3 regions of the Thermoanaerobacter kivui genome follow, and region 2 is predicted to be linked to each of the others. Evidence: riboswitches for the same ligand, from Rfam matches in the RefSeq annotation. Region 2 holds a riboswitch; each other region holds the start of a gene.
The links. A riboswitch is a leader RNA that binds a small molecule or an ion and turns the genes downstream of it on or off. The one in region 2 is predicted to bind thiamine pyrophosphate.
Positions count from the first base shown of each region.

Region 1: another riboswitch for thiamine pyrophosphate. It lies ahead of thiD (bifunctional hydroxymethylpyrimidine kinase/phosphomethylpyrimidine kinase); the one in region 2 lies ahead of thiC (phosphomethylpyrimidine synthase ThiC).
Region 3: another riboswitch for thiamine pyrophosphate. It lies ahead of thiS (sulfur carrier protein ThiS); the one in region 2 lies ahead of thiC (phosphomethylpyrimidine synthase ThiC).

Region 1 is NZ_CP009170.1:307,673-312,360, forward strand. It holds gene TKV_RS01470 (transposase) at 17-256, opposite strand; partial or broken gene TKV_RS01475 (TPM domain-containing protein) at 577-1,381, shown strand; TPP riboswitch at 1,461-1,563, shown strand; gene thiD (bifunctional hydroxymethylpyrimidine kinase/phosphomethylpyrimidine kinase) at 1,622-2,416, shown strand; gene thiE (thiamine phosphate synthase) at 2,420-3,061, shown strand; gene thiM (hydroxyethylthiazole kinase) at 3,058-3,849, shown strand; gene thiW (energy coupling factor transporter S component ThiW) at 3,846-4,337, shown strand; partial or broken gene TKV_RS01500 (hypothetical protein) at 4,349-4,600, shown strand; gene TKV_RS12970 (hypothetical protein) at 4,637-4,688, shown strand, end outside.
Region 2 is NZ_CP009170.1:1,798,094-1,802,781, forward strand. It holds gene TKV_RS09045 (homocysteine synthase) at 1-1,024, opposite strand, end outside; gene TKV_RS09050 (homoserine dehydrogenase) at 1,046-2,338, opposite strand; SAM riboswitch class I at 2,406-2,516, opposite strand; TPP riboswitch at 2,696-2,803, shown strand; gene thiC (phosphomethylpyrimidine synthase ThiC) at 2,847-4,145, shown strand; gene TKV_RS09060 (MOSC domain-containing protein) at 4,537-4,688, opposite strand, start outside.
Region 3 is NZ_CP009170.1:795,552-800,239, reverse strand. It holds gene thiH (2-iminoacetate synthase ThiH) at 1-480, opposite strand, end outside; gene TKV_RS04005 (thiazole synthase) at 513-1,277, opposite strand; gene thiS (sulfur carrier protein ThiS) at 1,342-1,533, opposite strand; TPP riboswitch at 1,666-1,794, opposite strand; gene pgmB (beta-phosphoglucomutase) at 2,044-2,691, opposite strand; gene TKV_RS03990 (carbohydrate ABC transporter permease) at 2,713-3,522, opposite strand; gene TKV_RS03985 (carbohydrate ABC transporter permease) at 3,536-4,432, opposite strand; gene TKV_RS03980 (ABC transporter substrate-binding protein) at 4,508-4,688, opposite strand, start outside.

The DNA.
Region 1 (4,688 bases), 910 kb from region 2:
TGTGAAAGTAAAATAGTTAAATTTGGGCATAAGGAGTAAGACCAGCCCAAGAGCAAAGGTGCTTGTCAGATTTAAAAACTGTCATATCCGTGCCAATTTCAGCGATGATATAAGTTGCCGATTTTTCGGTTATGCCAGGTAGGGTAACAGAGATATCAATCAAGTCTTGATAAGGTTTGGCCAATTGAGAAATGGCTTTATCCAACTCAGAAACACAAAGATTGATAAAGTCATAGTGTTTTCTGCAAACCTTCATCTTGACTGATTGATCAACCCTAGAGATAAAAATTAAAATATATAGACATTGACTGAATATCCAGCACAAAAACACTAAGGAATTGCTTATACAATGATTAGTGTACGTGATCAAAGTCACACTTATTTGTGCTTGAGAAGATATTCTACACATGTTAAAATGCGGACTTGAGTCCAATGAGTGGTAAAAATAATTCCACTCCCTCCTCCGTGCTTTGTAGTATATCTATATATTTTAAAGAAATTATATCAAAAATATCGCTCAATAGCACACTTTCATTACAATTTGTGCTTGAGCAAAGCGAAAGGATGTGGGTTAAAATGAAAAAGAAAGTTTTTTTACTTCTAATTGCCTTTTTATTATTATTTTTTTAATTCAATAGCATTTTGTGCTCCTGATGTTCCACCTAAACCTATTCAGTTTAGATATGTATATGACTATGCGGGGCTTATGTCCCAAAATGATATAGAAGAGATGGAAAAACTAGGGAAAGCTTTGGATGATGCAACAAAGGCGCAAATAATAGTTGTGACAGTTGACAGCATTGGAGATTACCCAATAGAGGAATATTCTCTTAGCCTTTTTAGAAAGTGGGGAATAGGAGACAAAGAAAAAAACAACGGTGTTCTCTTTTTAGTGGTAAAAGATAGACTTTTAAAAGGGCAATCTGGCAAAGTGAGAATTGATGTAGGTTATGGCTTGGAAGGGGCAATACCGGATTCTGTTGCAGGAAGGATTTTGGACGATTTTGTTTTGCCTTACTGGGCAAGGGGTGAATACTCTAAAGGCATATATGAAGGTTATATGGCAATAGCTTCAAGAGTTGCAAAAGAGTACAATATAGACCTCCAGGGACTGGATGCTTCCAAATACAGTGTCAATGCAAGTAGCAATGATAGCGGTATATCGTGGGAAGATATTGCTGTAGTGATTATACTCATTTTAATATTTATTATCTTTGGAAGAGGAGGAAGAAATATAAGGGGAAACTGGTGGGGACCGGGAAGCTTTGGTTCTGGAGGAGGCTTTGGAGGTTTTAGAGGTGGTGGCTTCGGCGGCGGAAGTTTTGGCGGCGGAGGAGGCTTCGGCGGAGGTTCTGCCGGCGGTGGAGGAGCCAGCCGCTAAGCGTAAATTTTCAAAATAATTATTGAATTTTTTAGGTTTGTGGTATAATTACTTAAGCGCATTGGACAAAACTAAATAAGACAAGTGCTAGGGGAGCCAAAAAGTGGCTGAGAGGGGATTCGTTCCCGACCCTTTGAACCTGTCAGGGTAATGCCTGCGCAGGGAAGCACGTTTTACGAAGTTTGTAAAAAGTGCTCACCTGAACAGGTGGGCATATTTTATTATTTTGGAGGTGTTTTTATGAAATTAGCCCTTACTATTGCCGGCTCTGACTCTGGGGGAGGAGCAGGTATACAGGCAGATTTAAAGACTTTTTCAGCCCATGGAATATACGGCATGAGTGTCATTACTTCAATAACAGCGCAAAACACCATGGGAGTTTTGGGAATTGAGGATATAAGTCCTGATATGGTGTATTTGCAGATGAAGGCAATTTTTGAGGATTTGTATCCCGATGCAGTGAAGATAGGTATGGTGTCTAATGAAGACATAATTAAGATGATTGCAAAGGGATTAAAAGATTACAATGTAAAAAATGTTGTGCTGGACCCTGTCATGATTTCAAAAAGTGGAAGCTATTTATTGAAGCCGCAAGCAGTGGAGGCTTTGAAAAAAGAATTGATACCTTTAAGCCTTGTAGTCACGCCAAATCTTATGGAGGCAGGGGAGTTAATCGGAAAAGAAGTCAAAAGTGTATCCGATATGAAAGAAGCAGCTAAAAAAATTTTAGATTTTGGAGCAAAAACAGTAGTTGTAAAAGGTGGACATCTTACAGGTGATGCTTTAGATGTATTTTACGATGGAAAAGAGTTTTATGAAATTACATCAGAGAGGATTGATACTAAAAACACCCATGGTACAGGCTGCACATTTTCCTCAGCTATAGCTGCCAATATCGCTTTAGGCCATGATTTAGTTGAGTCGATAAAAAGAGCGAAAGCATACATTACAGGGGCTATAAAACATTCGTTGGCCATAGGGCATGGAGTAGGTCCTACTAACCATTTTTGGAATATAGAAATAAGGAAGGTGTGAGATATGGACTTAACCCTTTATGCTATAACGGATAGGTCTTACATAAAGAATATGGATAATGCTGAAGCAGTAGAACTAGCGATAAAAGGCGGTGCAACAGTAATTCAACTGAGAGAAAAAGATATATCAAGTAGGGAATTTTATGAAATTGCTCTCAAAGTTAAAGAAGTGACAAAAAGAAATAGAATCCCTATCATTATTAACGACAGAGTGGATATAGCTTTGGCAGTAGATGCAGATGGAGTTCACGTTGGACAGGAGGATTTGCCGGCAGATATTGTAAGAAAAATAATAGGTCCTCATAAAATAGTAGGGGTATCAGCGAGGACAGTGGAAGAAGCTTTAAAGGCACAAAGGGATGGAGCGGATTATTTAGGGGTAGGTGCGGTGTTTAAGACTCCAACAAAGCCGGAAGCGGAAGCCATTGGAATAGAAGGGTTAAAAAAAATAAAAGAGTCAGTCAATATTCCCGTAGTTGCAATAGGTGGTATAACAAAAGATAATGTCTATGAAGTCATGTTAAAGTCGGGAGTAGACGGTATAGCTTCAGTTTCAGCTGTCTTTTATGGGGATATCGAAAGCAATACCAGAAAACTTTTAGAAGTTATAACAAAAGCGATAAATGACAGGAGGAATTTGAAATGAAAAAAGAATTGTTGAAAATTTTAAGAGAGAAAAAACCTTTAGTTCACCATATTACAAATATAGTTACTGTCAATGATTGTGCTAATATAACACTGGCTATAGGAGCACTGCCAGTCATGGCCCATGCCTTGGAAGAAGTAGAAGAAATGGTAAGTGCAGCAGATGCTTTAGTTTTAAATATAGGCACTCTTACAAATGAACAAGTAGAAGCGATGATAAAGGCAGGAAAGGCTGCAAATAGATTTAAAGTACCAGTTATATTGGACCCTGTTGGAGCGGGAGCTACAAGGCTTAGGACACAAAGCTCAAAAAAGATATTAGAAGAGGTAAAAATTTCTGTGATAAAAGGGAATAGTGCTGAGATTTCAATACTTGCAGGCAAAGGTGGGAAGATACGGGGTGTAGAATCTCAAAGCGGAACAGATGATATTGCTGAGGCTGCTAAAGATTTAGCAAATACTTATAGCGCTGTAGTAGCAGTATCAGGCGCTACAGATATAATCACTGATGGAAAAAGAATTGCCTATGTAAAAAATGGACATCCTATGATGGGCACTATCACCGGTACGGGCTGTATGCTTACCTCTGTAGTAGCGAGTTTCTGCGGAGTATGTGAAGATTATTTTGAAGCTACAGTAGAAGCTTTTGTAGCTTTTGGAATAGCCGGTGAAAAAGCAGCTCAAAGCAGCAGTGTCAAAGGTCCTGGTAGTTTTAAAGTGACATTTTTTGATGAGATATATAATCTCACGCCGGAGATAATAGAAAAAGATAAGAAGGTGGAAGTATGAATAAAATACATCGTATGGTTTTTATGGCACTTATTATTGCTATAGGCACCTTGACTTCTCAATATGTATGGTTTAGTGTAGGTGTTGCCAAAGTTACACCCGTTCAACATGCTATTAATGTTATTTCAGCAGTTTTTTTGGGCCCTTGGGGAGCGTTAGAAGTAGCTTTTATTATAGGGCTTTTGAGGAATATCCTTGGTGTTGGGTCGCTTCTGGCATTTCCTGGAGGCATGGTTGGAGCTTTCATTGCTGGATATCTTTATAGATTTACACGTAAACTTTATTTTGCGCCTGTAGGAGAAGTTATAGGCACAGGTATTATAGGGGCTTTACTTTCTTATCCTATAGCTAAATATATACTGGGAAGTTCAGGCACGGCTTTTATGTTTTTCATTCCATTTTCACTTTCTAGTGCAATAGGTTCGGTGATAGGGTATGTAGTGTTATTGGCTTTAGTAAAATATAAGAAATTGGATTATTGTAACTAAATATACTAACTTATGGTGAAAGGAGGGGGGAATTAGAGGAAGTAGAAAAACTCTATAAAGAAATGGGGAAGGTTTTCAAAAAGCTCGACACATGGTCTTTTTATTTACTTACTTCCCATGAAAGATTTAAAAAACTCTTTGGAAGAGAGGCTTCTAAGAAAAGAAAGCTTTACAATGGCATGATAAAAGCCTATTATTGCCAGTATTATGGACCAAAACCTAACAACCGATTTTTGTTGAGTTTTCTTGATTTGATGATATAATTAAAGTAAGAAATTGATAAAATTGGTGGTGAAAGTATGGATAATGCAGTGAAAAAGAAAGCGAAAGAATATATAGATAAGTTACCTG
Region 2 (4,688 bases):
AAACTCCTCCTTGACCTCTTGGCAAATACTTTTGTGCCAAAGCATAATAAGGACTTGATTTAAGTCCTGGATAATTCACCCACGAAACGTAGGGATGAGAAGCTAAAAACTCTGCAACTTTTAAAGCATTTTGACTGTGCCTTTCCATCCTAAGAGATAGAGTCTCTAATCCTTGTGCGAATAAAAATGCATTAAAGGGACTCAAAGCAGTACCCAAATCCCTTAAAAGCTGCACCCTCGCTTTTACAATATAAGCCGCTTCACCTACATCTTTTACATACCTTATACCATGATAACTTGGATCTGGTTCTGTAAGTTCTGGAAACTTTCCATTGTTCCAATTAAATTTTCCAGAATCTACTATAACTCCACCTATAGAAGTCCCATGTCCACCTATAAATTTAGTCGCCGAATGTACCACTATATCAGCCCCAAACTCGATAGGCCGTGCAAGGTAAGGAGTTGCAAAAGTATTATCTACAATGAGAGGAATTCCTGCAGTGTGTGCAATTTCTGCTATTTTTTCAATGTCAGCAACATCAATCTTGGGATTGCCAATAGTTTCAACGTATAAAGCCTTTGTTTTATCTGTTATTTGCCTCCTAAAATTTTCAGGGTCACTGGGGTCCACAAATTTAAAATTTATTCCAAACTTCTTTAAAGTAGTTGCAAAAAGGTTGTAAGTACCCCCATAAAGATTAGTAGAAGAGACCACTTCGTCTCCCATCCCTGCTATATTAGTAACAGCTAATGTTATAGCAGCTTGCCCTGAAGATACAGCAAGAGCACCTACCCCACCTTCTAAAGCTGCCATTCTCTTTTCAAAAGCGTTAATAGTGGGATTCATCATTCGGGTATAAATATATCCTTCTTCTTTTAAGGCAAACAAATCTGCCGCGTGCTTTGTACTTTTAAAAGCAAAAGATGAAGTTTGATATATAGGAAGCGCTACAGCTCCTGTGGTCGGGTCTGGCTCCCAACCTTCATGAATTGCCAAAGTAGAAAAACCATATTTTTTAGGCATATTTCTATCTCCTTTCCTAGTTCAAATTACCTCTACCAAATCTTCAAACTCTTTTAATTGTCCCTCATCTATATCTTCCTGTAGCACTTTATAAATTGCTTTTATTTCTGCAATTTTTTCATCCTTTATTTTTTTTACAAATGCATTAATATTTGCTTTTACTCTAATTACAGCTACAAAAATATCATTTTCATATGAAGACTCCAAAATTAAAGCTCCTTCTCTCTTAAAGAAATTTAAAATTTCTTGTAGATTCAAAATATCTCCTTTGTGCATTTTAAATCTTATATAAAATGTATCTGTGAAGCTGCCTTCAGAAACTGGAAGAAACTTTGCTACATTATTACCTTTAATGTTGTAATTTAATAGTACATCAAGTAAATCTGCTACAACAGCATCCCCAGTAGGAAGTTCTCCTGCTCCTCTTCCTACAAAGACGTATTCTCCAAAACTATCTCCTTTCAATATAATTGCATTATTTACATCGCTTACTTTTGATAAAATATTGCTTTCTTCCACTACTACCGGTTCTACTCCTGCAAAAATGTTATCTTTGACTTTTTTCCCCCACGCAAGTAATTTTATTTTATACCCCCATTTGGCGATATAGTTTATGTCTTCTTTTGTAATCCCATCAATTCCACTTCTCGTTATAGAATTTACTGGCACATTTACATTGAATACTTTGCGCATGAGAATAATCAGTTTATACAGTGAATCAAAACCCTTTACATCATAATCGGGATTTAATTCCGCATACCCTAATTCTTGGGCTTCAATAAGCGCTTCTTCATAGCTTTTCCCCTTGGTGGACATTTGCGTAAGAATATAGTTAGTCGTGCCATTTATTATTCCACCTACAAAATCAATTTCATCCGTTATTTTTAATCTATCGATTTGATGAAGTATAGGTATAGCTCCTCCAACGCTTGCCTCGCATTTTAAAAATACTCCATTTTTTTCCGCTATTTCATTTAAATCCTCTCCATGTTTGGCTATTAACTCTTTATTTGCAGTTATAACATGTTTACCTTCAGACAAAGCTTCCTTCACATATTCATAAGCTGGATGAACGCCTCCAATTGCTTCAATGACTATTTTTATCTCTTTATCTTTTAAAATTTCTTCAGCATTCTGTGTAAGAAGTCCTTGCACATTTACTTTTCTTGGTTTGTTGAGATTTTTAATAAGTATCCCTTTTATTTCAGGATAAAACCCAGTGCTCTCTTTTATATGACCTCCTCTTGAAGTTATCAATCTATATACTCCTGTTCCTACTGTTCCAAGTCCCAATAACCCGATTTTTACTGTCATGTTACACCTCCCGATAAATTTTTAGGCCCTCTTCAAAATGAGAAGAGGGCCTAATAATCCGCCACTCCTCTCATCTCTCAGGTTAGATAACCTAACCTGCAGGATTTGGCACCAGACGCATATAAATGCCGGTTGCCGGGTTTCATCGGGCCAGTCCCTCCACCACTCTTGATAAGAGGTTTGTGTGTAATATATTCAATTTTGCACGTTGTAATTTATGTTATCACTTTGAAACTATAAAGTCAAGAATTTTTTTTACTCTTTCTTAAATTTTTTCAAATTTTAATATACACCGATTTTTTTTAGTGGTATAATAGTATTGCAATATTTATACCCTATCGATTATAAAAATTTAATATTTGCCACATGGGGTGCCGGCGTAACCGGCTGAGAAAAAGGTGTTGCCTTTTAACCCATCGAACCTGTTAGGTTAGTACCTGCGTAGGGATGTGGTCATCTGCCATGGCTATAATCCCCATGGTTTATTTATTTTTAAGGAGGTTTTGTTATGACACAATTGGAATATGCCCTTTCAGGCATTGTCACAAAAGAGATGAAAATAGTCGCAGAGTATGAAGGAGTGGACGAAGAATTTATTTTAGAAGGAGTTAAAAAAGGAGAAATAGTAATACCATCAAACATCAACCACAAAAACCTCATTCCCAAAGGCATAGGAAGGGGTTTATCGACAAAAGTAAATGCCAACATAGGAACCTCTGATGCATATCCCGAAATTGACAAAGAAATTGAAAAATTAAATGTTGCTGTAAAAGCTGGAGCAGATGCGGTAATGGATTTAAGCACAGGCGGCGACATTAATCAATCTCGTAGAAAAATACTTGAAAATTCCCCTGTACCTGTAGGTACTGTTCCCATGTATCAAGCAGCTGTTGAATCCATGTACAAATACGGCAGCATCGTTGCCATGCCTGAAGAATTTATTTTTGAAGTCATAGAACAACAGGCGGAAGATGGTGTAGACTTTATAACAGTCCACTGTGGTCTAACATTTGAATCATTGAAAAAGCTTAAAGACAACGGCCGAGTGATGGATGTAGTAAGTCGCGGCGGCTCCTTTACAATCGGCTGGATGCTCTACAATGACAAAGAAAATCCCTTGTATGAGCATTTTGACAGACTTCTTGATATTGCCAAAAAATATGACATAACTTTAAGTTTAGGAGATGGACTGCGTCCCGGTTGTCTCGAAGATGCTACAGATAGCGCACAAATACAAGAGCTCATCATCCTTGGTGAACTTGTCAAAAGGGCTCGCGAAACAGGAGTCCAAGTAATGGTAGAGGGACCTGGGCATGTGCCAATTGACCAAATTGAAGCAAATGTAAAACTTCAAAAACAGCTTTGTCACAACGCCCCTTTTTACGTACTCGGTCCTATTGTAACCGATATCGCCCCCGGTTACGACCACATAACCGCGGCAATTGGCGGTGCAGTTGCAGCAGCTGCCGGTGCAGATTTCCTTTGCTATGTCACACCTGCAGAACATCTCGGACTTCCCGATATGGAAGATGTCAAAGAAGGAGTTATTGCAGCAAAAATTGCTGCCCATGCTGCAGATATCGCAAAAGGTGTAAAAGGCGCTAAAGAAAAAGATTTGACTATGGCTAAAGCAAGAAAAGCTTTAGACTGGGATGAGCAAATAAAGCTTTCTATAGACCCTGATAAAGCTTTTAAATATCGCATCAATAAAAACGTATCTACAGCCAAAACTTGCAGCATGTGTGGAAAATTCTGCGCCATGAAAATTGTCAGCGAATACCTTGGAACCCCACCTATGACTTGTTAGTATAACTGACATACTTACATTGTTACGACTGTATTTGTAATAATGGGTATCGGGTGGTCTGTAAGTAGATTTCTCCTTCTTAACGTTGTCTTCAGCATTAGCTTTTTTAGGTTTAATAAAAGGCACAGTTTCGTAAATTACCCCCTTGTATTCGCCCCGAACTCCTGTTAAACTATCATAATAGTTTACAAGATAACATTATCACAAAATAAACACATGAGTGTTTTTTGAAATTTCTTGAATTTAAATTTTTAACCGTGTAATTTTTTCAATCAAAAAAGGAATTGTTCGGAAAGTCACATAAGAAATCACAAATAAATGCAATTATAACAATATCTATTAAAATACAAAACTCCAAAAGATAAAAATTATCTTTTGGAGTTCCACAATTTTATTCATTTATAACTATAATCTCATCTCCGGGTTTTATGAACCCACTTTTTAACACCCTCGCAAATATCCCTTCCATCGGCAGTATACAATCACCCGTAATTTTCCTGATCTCACAAGCTTCGTGACATTTTTTCCCTATTTGAGAGATTT
Region 3 (4,688 bases), 1.0 Mb from region 2:
CAAAAGCGGGTATACCTCAATTGAAACCTCAGAAAAGTAGTCTACTGCAACAGAGCATGCGCTTTTTATATATTCAAAATCCGAATTTACCCTGTCTTCGCCTGTTAGAATTATCACAGAGTCAATCCCTTCGTCTTTGAGACTTTTCATCTCAATCTCCATCTGCTCTCTCTCAAGTCTCTCACGAGGGCAGTTTTTCAAATTTGAAAATCCGCAATAGGTACAGCCATTTTGGCAAAAGTTTGATATATAAAGGGGAGCAAAGAGCATAATCACCTTGCCAAAGTTTGCCTCTGTCAATTTCTTGGCTTTTTTAGCCATTATCCTGATTAGTCTTTCATCCTCAATGTTTAAAAGCTTTACAAGGTCGGACTTATCCAGAAACTCCTTTATCAGAATCTCTCTTGCCTCATCAAATGAGGGAATGTAGTTTTCATATTGGCTGTAAACTTCAAGGGCTTCTTTTAAATACTCCATCATCTTTAAAACACCTTCTTGAAAATCCAAAATTTTTAGCCTTTGATAAATTCGTCAAGTGGCGATGAAGCCTGTGCATACTCATATTCCTTCAAAAGCCCAACCTCAAAAGCCAGCCTTCCTGCTTCAACCGCTTTTGAAAAGGCAACCGCCATTTTCACCGGGTCAGACGAGGTCGCAATTGCTGTGTTTATCAAAACAGCATCTGCACCAAGCTCCATTGCATGTGCTGCATGGGATGGCCTTCCTATGCCTGCATCGATTATCACAGGAATTTTAACTTCGTTTATAATAGGTTTTAACAATACTTCACAGCCAATCCCTTTGTTCGTGCCGATTGGCGAGCCAAGTGGCATGACCGCCTCAACCCCAATTTGCTCAAGCTCTTTTGCTATATTCAGGTCAGGATAAATATACGGAAAGACCTTAAACCCTTCTTTAACAAGGATTTCACACGCCTTTAAGGTTTCGTAGTTGTCAGGGAAAAGATATTTTGTATCCTTTTCAATCTCCACTTTAACCCAATCTGATGATGTCAGCTCCCTTCCTATCTGCGCAATCTTTACTGCCTCTTTGTGATTCATAGCCCCTGATGTGTTTACCATGGTGATTGCATCCTTTGGAATATACTCTAAGACATTTTTGGTATGCTTTGTGTTTGGTCCTATTCTCCTCACTGCCACCGCAAAAACCTCGACTTTAGCCTCGCTATACATTTTCTCAATAAGTGAGTAATCAGGAAGCTTCCCTGTTCCAACAAAAAGCCTTGACTTTAGAATTCTTCCGCCTATTTTAAACATCTTTCCCACTCCTTATTTGAAATTCTATGTTTATCAAAGCAATATTTAAAACCAATTTGTTTTTTTAACCACCACCAACAAAGCTGACAATCTCAACAAAATCCCCATCCTTTAGCCGAAAATCTTCCCAGCTTTCTCTTTTTACAATCTCCCCATTTACCAGCACAGCGCACGCATTCAGATTAAGACCTAATGAAAGCAAAAGCTCTTTTACACTGCCATTAAAATCCATCTCTTTGTCATTTACCTTTATCAACTTTGATCACCCCTAAAAATCCAAAATAAAAAAGCCGCTTTTACCGGCGGCTTGTGGTTTTAAATTTAAAAACACCGATTTTTGTATCAACTTAAACAAAAAAGCCTTTAATGCCGGAATATTGCATTAAAGGCTTCATCTTCTTTCTCTCCCTTCGCCGGCATTACCCGAAGCAGGTTCAAAGGGTCAAGGCACAGGGATTTTTTTAAGTGCCTACTCTCAGCCGAGCTTTTGCCCCGCTCAGCTCCCCCCAATATTCGATTTTGCAAACTTTGCTAAGAAGCTATGATAAATGTCTTAGTTGTTCTTAATTTTAATTATAACAACAAACAAGCAAAAATTCAATCTGTATTCGTCAACTGATAGTGTAAAGATACTGTAGGAGATGGTTTTAGATAAACTTATCATTGAAGAACTTTAACGTCATTTTCCTACAGAAATTTTACACTGTCGGTTTTAGGCTAAATTAATTTGAGAAATGACATCCAAATACAGGGGAATATTTCCACACTACAGCAATTCTAATATTTTATCCGCTTCACTTAAATCCTTTAAAATTAAGTCTGCTTCTTTCACCGTTTCAGGATTGCCCACTCCTACTGCAAACATTCCTGCTCTTTTTATTGCAGTGATGCCCGCAGCAGAATCTTCTATTCCAATACACTTTTCAGGAGAAATGCCAAGATGCTCTGCTGCGTTTAAAAATATCTCAGGGTCAGGTTTTCCATGCTTAATTTCATTTGCATCCACTATATAGTCAAACTTATCTCTTATTTTTAAATTTTCAACAACAGTAAAAGCGTTTTTACTGACAGAAGCAATTGCCGTTTTAATACCTCTTTTTTTAAGTTCCTCAATAAATCTCTCCACTCCAGGCAATAAATCCTCAGGCGTGATCTTTTTTATCATCTCTTTATAGTACTCATTCTTCTTATTTGCATAATATTCTTTTTCTTCTTGAGAATATTTTTTATCACTTTTTTCTAAAATTATCTCTAAAGATTCTAAACGACTTACACCTTTTAGCCTCTCATTGATAACTTCATCAAAATATATTCCTAACTCATCAGCAAGCTTTTTCCATGCCAAATAGTGGTATCTTGCAGTATCTGTAATAACACCATCTAAATCAAAAATCACTCCACAATATCTTGCCATTTTATTCCTCCTTCGTTACGTTTATTTTAATCCCGTTGTAGATATTCCTTTTACAAAATATCTCTGGAATATTAAGAATATTAATATAGTCGGTAATGTCAAAAGTATAGCTCCTGCCATTACCTGGTTCCAAAATTGATAATACTGCCCGTAAAAGGAATTAAGTCCTACCGGCAGTGTATACATATCATCACTAGACGTCAAGAGGCTAGGCCACAAGAAACTATTCCAATTGCCAGTAAACATAAAAATGAATTGAGTTGCAAGAGCAGGTTTAGACAAAGGCAAAACTATTTTAAAGAAAATCCCAAATCGTGACAAACCGTCAATTGTAGCTGCTTCTTCTAACTCTTTGGGAAGAGATAAGAAAAATTGCCTCATTAAAAATATTCCAAAATTGCTGGTCAAAAACGGAATTGTAAGACCCATGTAAGTGTTTACCCAGCCTAATTTGCTGAGAAGGATATAAGTCGGCACCATCACTACCTGTCCTGGCACCATCATGAGAGCAAGCACAACCATAAACAATAAATTTCTTCCAGGAAAATTTATTCTTGCAAGTGCATACCCTGCCATAGAATTAAACAGCATATTTCCAAACGTCACTATAGCTGCAACTATAGCACTATTTATAAACCATCTCAAAAAGGGAAATTTTGTGATTATCATTTTATAGTTATCTAAAGTTAAATGCTTTATATTTACAACAAAAGTATTTAATTCACTGGTGGGTTTTAGAGATGTTATTATAGACCAAATAAAAGGGCCAAGTGTAATTACTGCATATCCTACAACAACGGTATAAAATAAAAACCGCAACACCTTTTTCATCTATTGCCACCTCCTAATAGGTTTCTTCTTTGAAAAGCTTTCGCTGTATAAGAGTCAATATCAAGATTATTACAAATAATACAAAAGCCATAGCTGAAGCGTAACCCATGTTAAAATCTCTAAATCCTGTCCTATATATATTCAGCACGACTGTCATTGTAGCATCAAGAGGCCCACCAGTCCCTTGCGATACTACATAGGCTTGGTCAAAAACCTGGAAAGTACCAATTAATGACATTACTAGATTAAAAAACACTATTGGCCGCAACATTGGAAGAGTAATCTTGAAAAATCTTTGAAATTTATTAGCCCCATCTACTTCTGCAGCCTCGTACAATTCTGATGGTATATCTTGTAATCCTGCAAGAAAAATCACCATGTAATTACCTACAGAAGACCATATTGCCATCATCATGATAGAAGGAAGCGCAAACCTGACGTCATTGAACCAAGTAGGCCCTTGTATGCCAAATTTAGCTAACAAAGCATTAACTAAACCATCTGCTTTAAATAGATATAAAAATATTACAGAAACTGCAACTGTGGATGTAACAGTTGGTATATAATAGGCAACTCTAAAAAATGTTTTACCTTTAATATCCGAATTTACAATTAATGCTAGTATTAAGGCAATAATTAGCTGTGTTGGTACTACTCCTAAAGAATAAAGTGTTGTATTTAAAAGAGCTCTTTTAACCGTTGGGTCACTGAATAATTTTGTATAATTTGTAAATCCAACCCATCGGCTTGCTTCAGGATTTAAAAAAAATTCTTTAAAACTTATAATAAAAGCATAAATTAATGGTCCTATCAAAAAAATAGATATTGAAGCAATAAAAGGCAACGCAAAAGCATACCCTGACAAAGCTTCGTATAAATACCTCTTTTTCATAGTCATTTTAGCTTCCATAAATACATCCTTCCCTTCAACCTTAAAAAATCATAATTGCAGCACCTTATTTTAGTAAGGTGCTGCTTACTTAAATTATTGTCCAACTTCCTTTTGTGCGTTGTCAAGAGCTTGCTGAGCACTACTTATTTGCTTCATTATTAATGCTTCACAGGCTTTATTAGCCGCATCTACTACCTTTGTGCCATACAAACCGAATTGCCATGGTACCGCATAAGAAGCACCATCTACAAAGGCAGCTCTTTCAGGATATTTC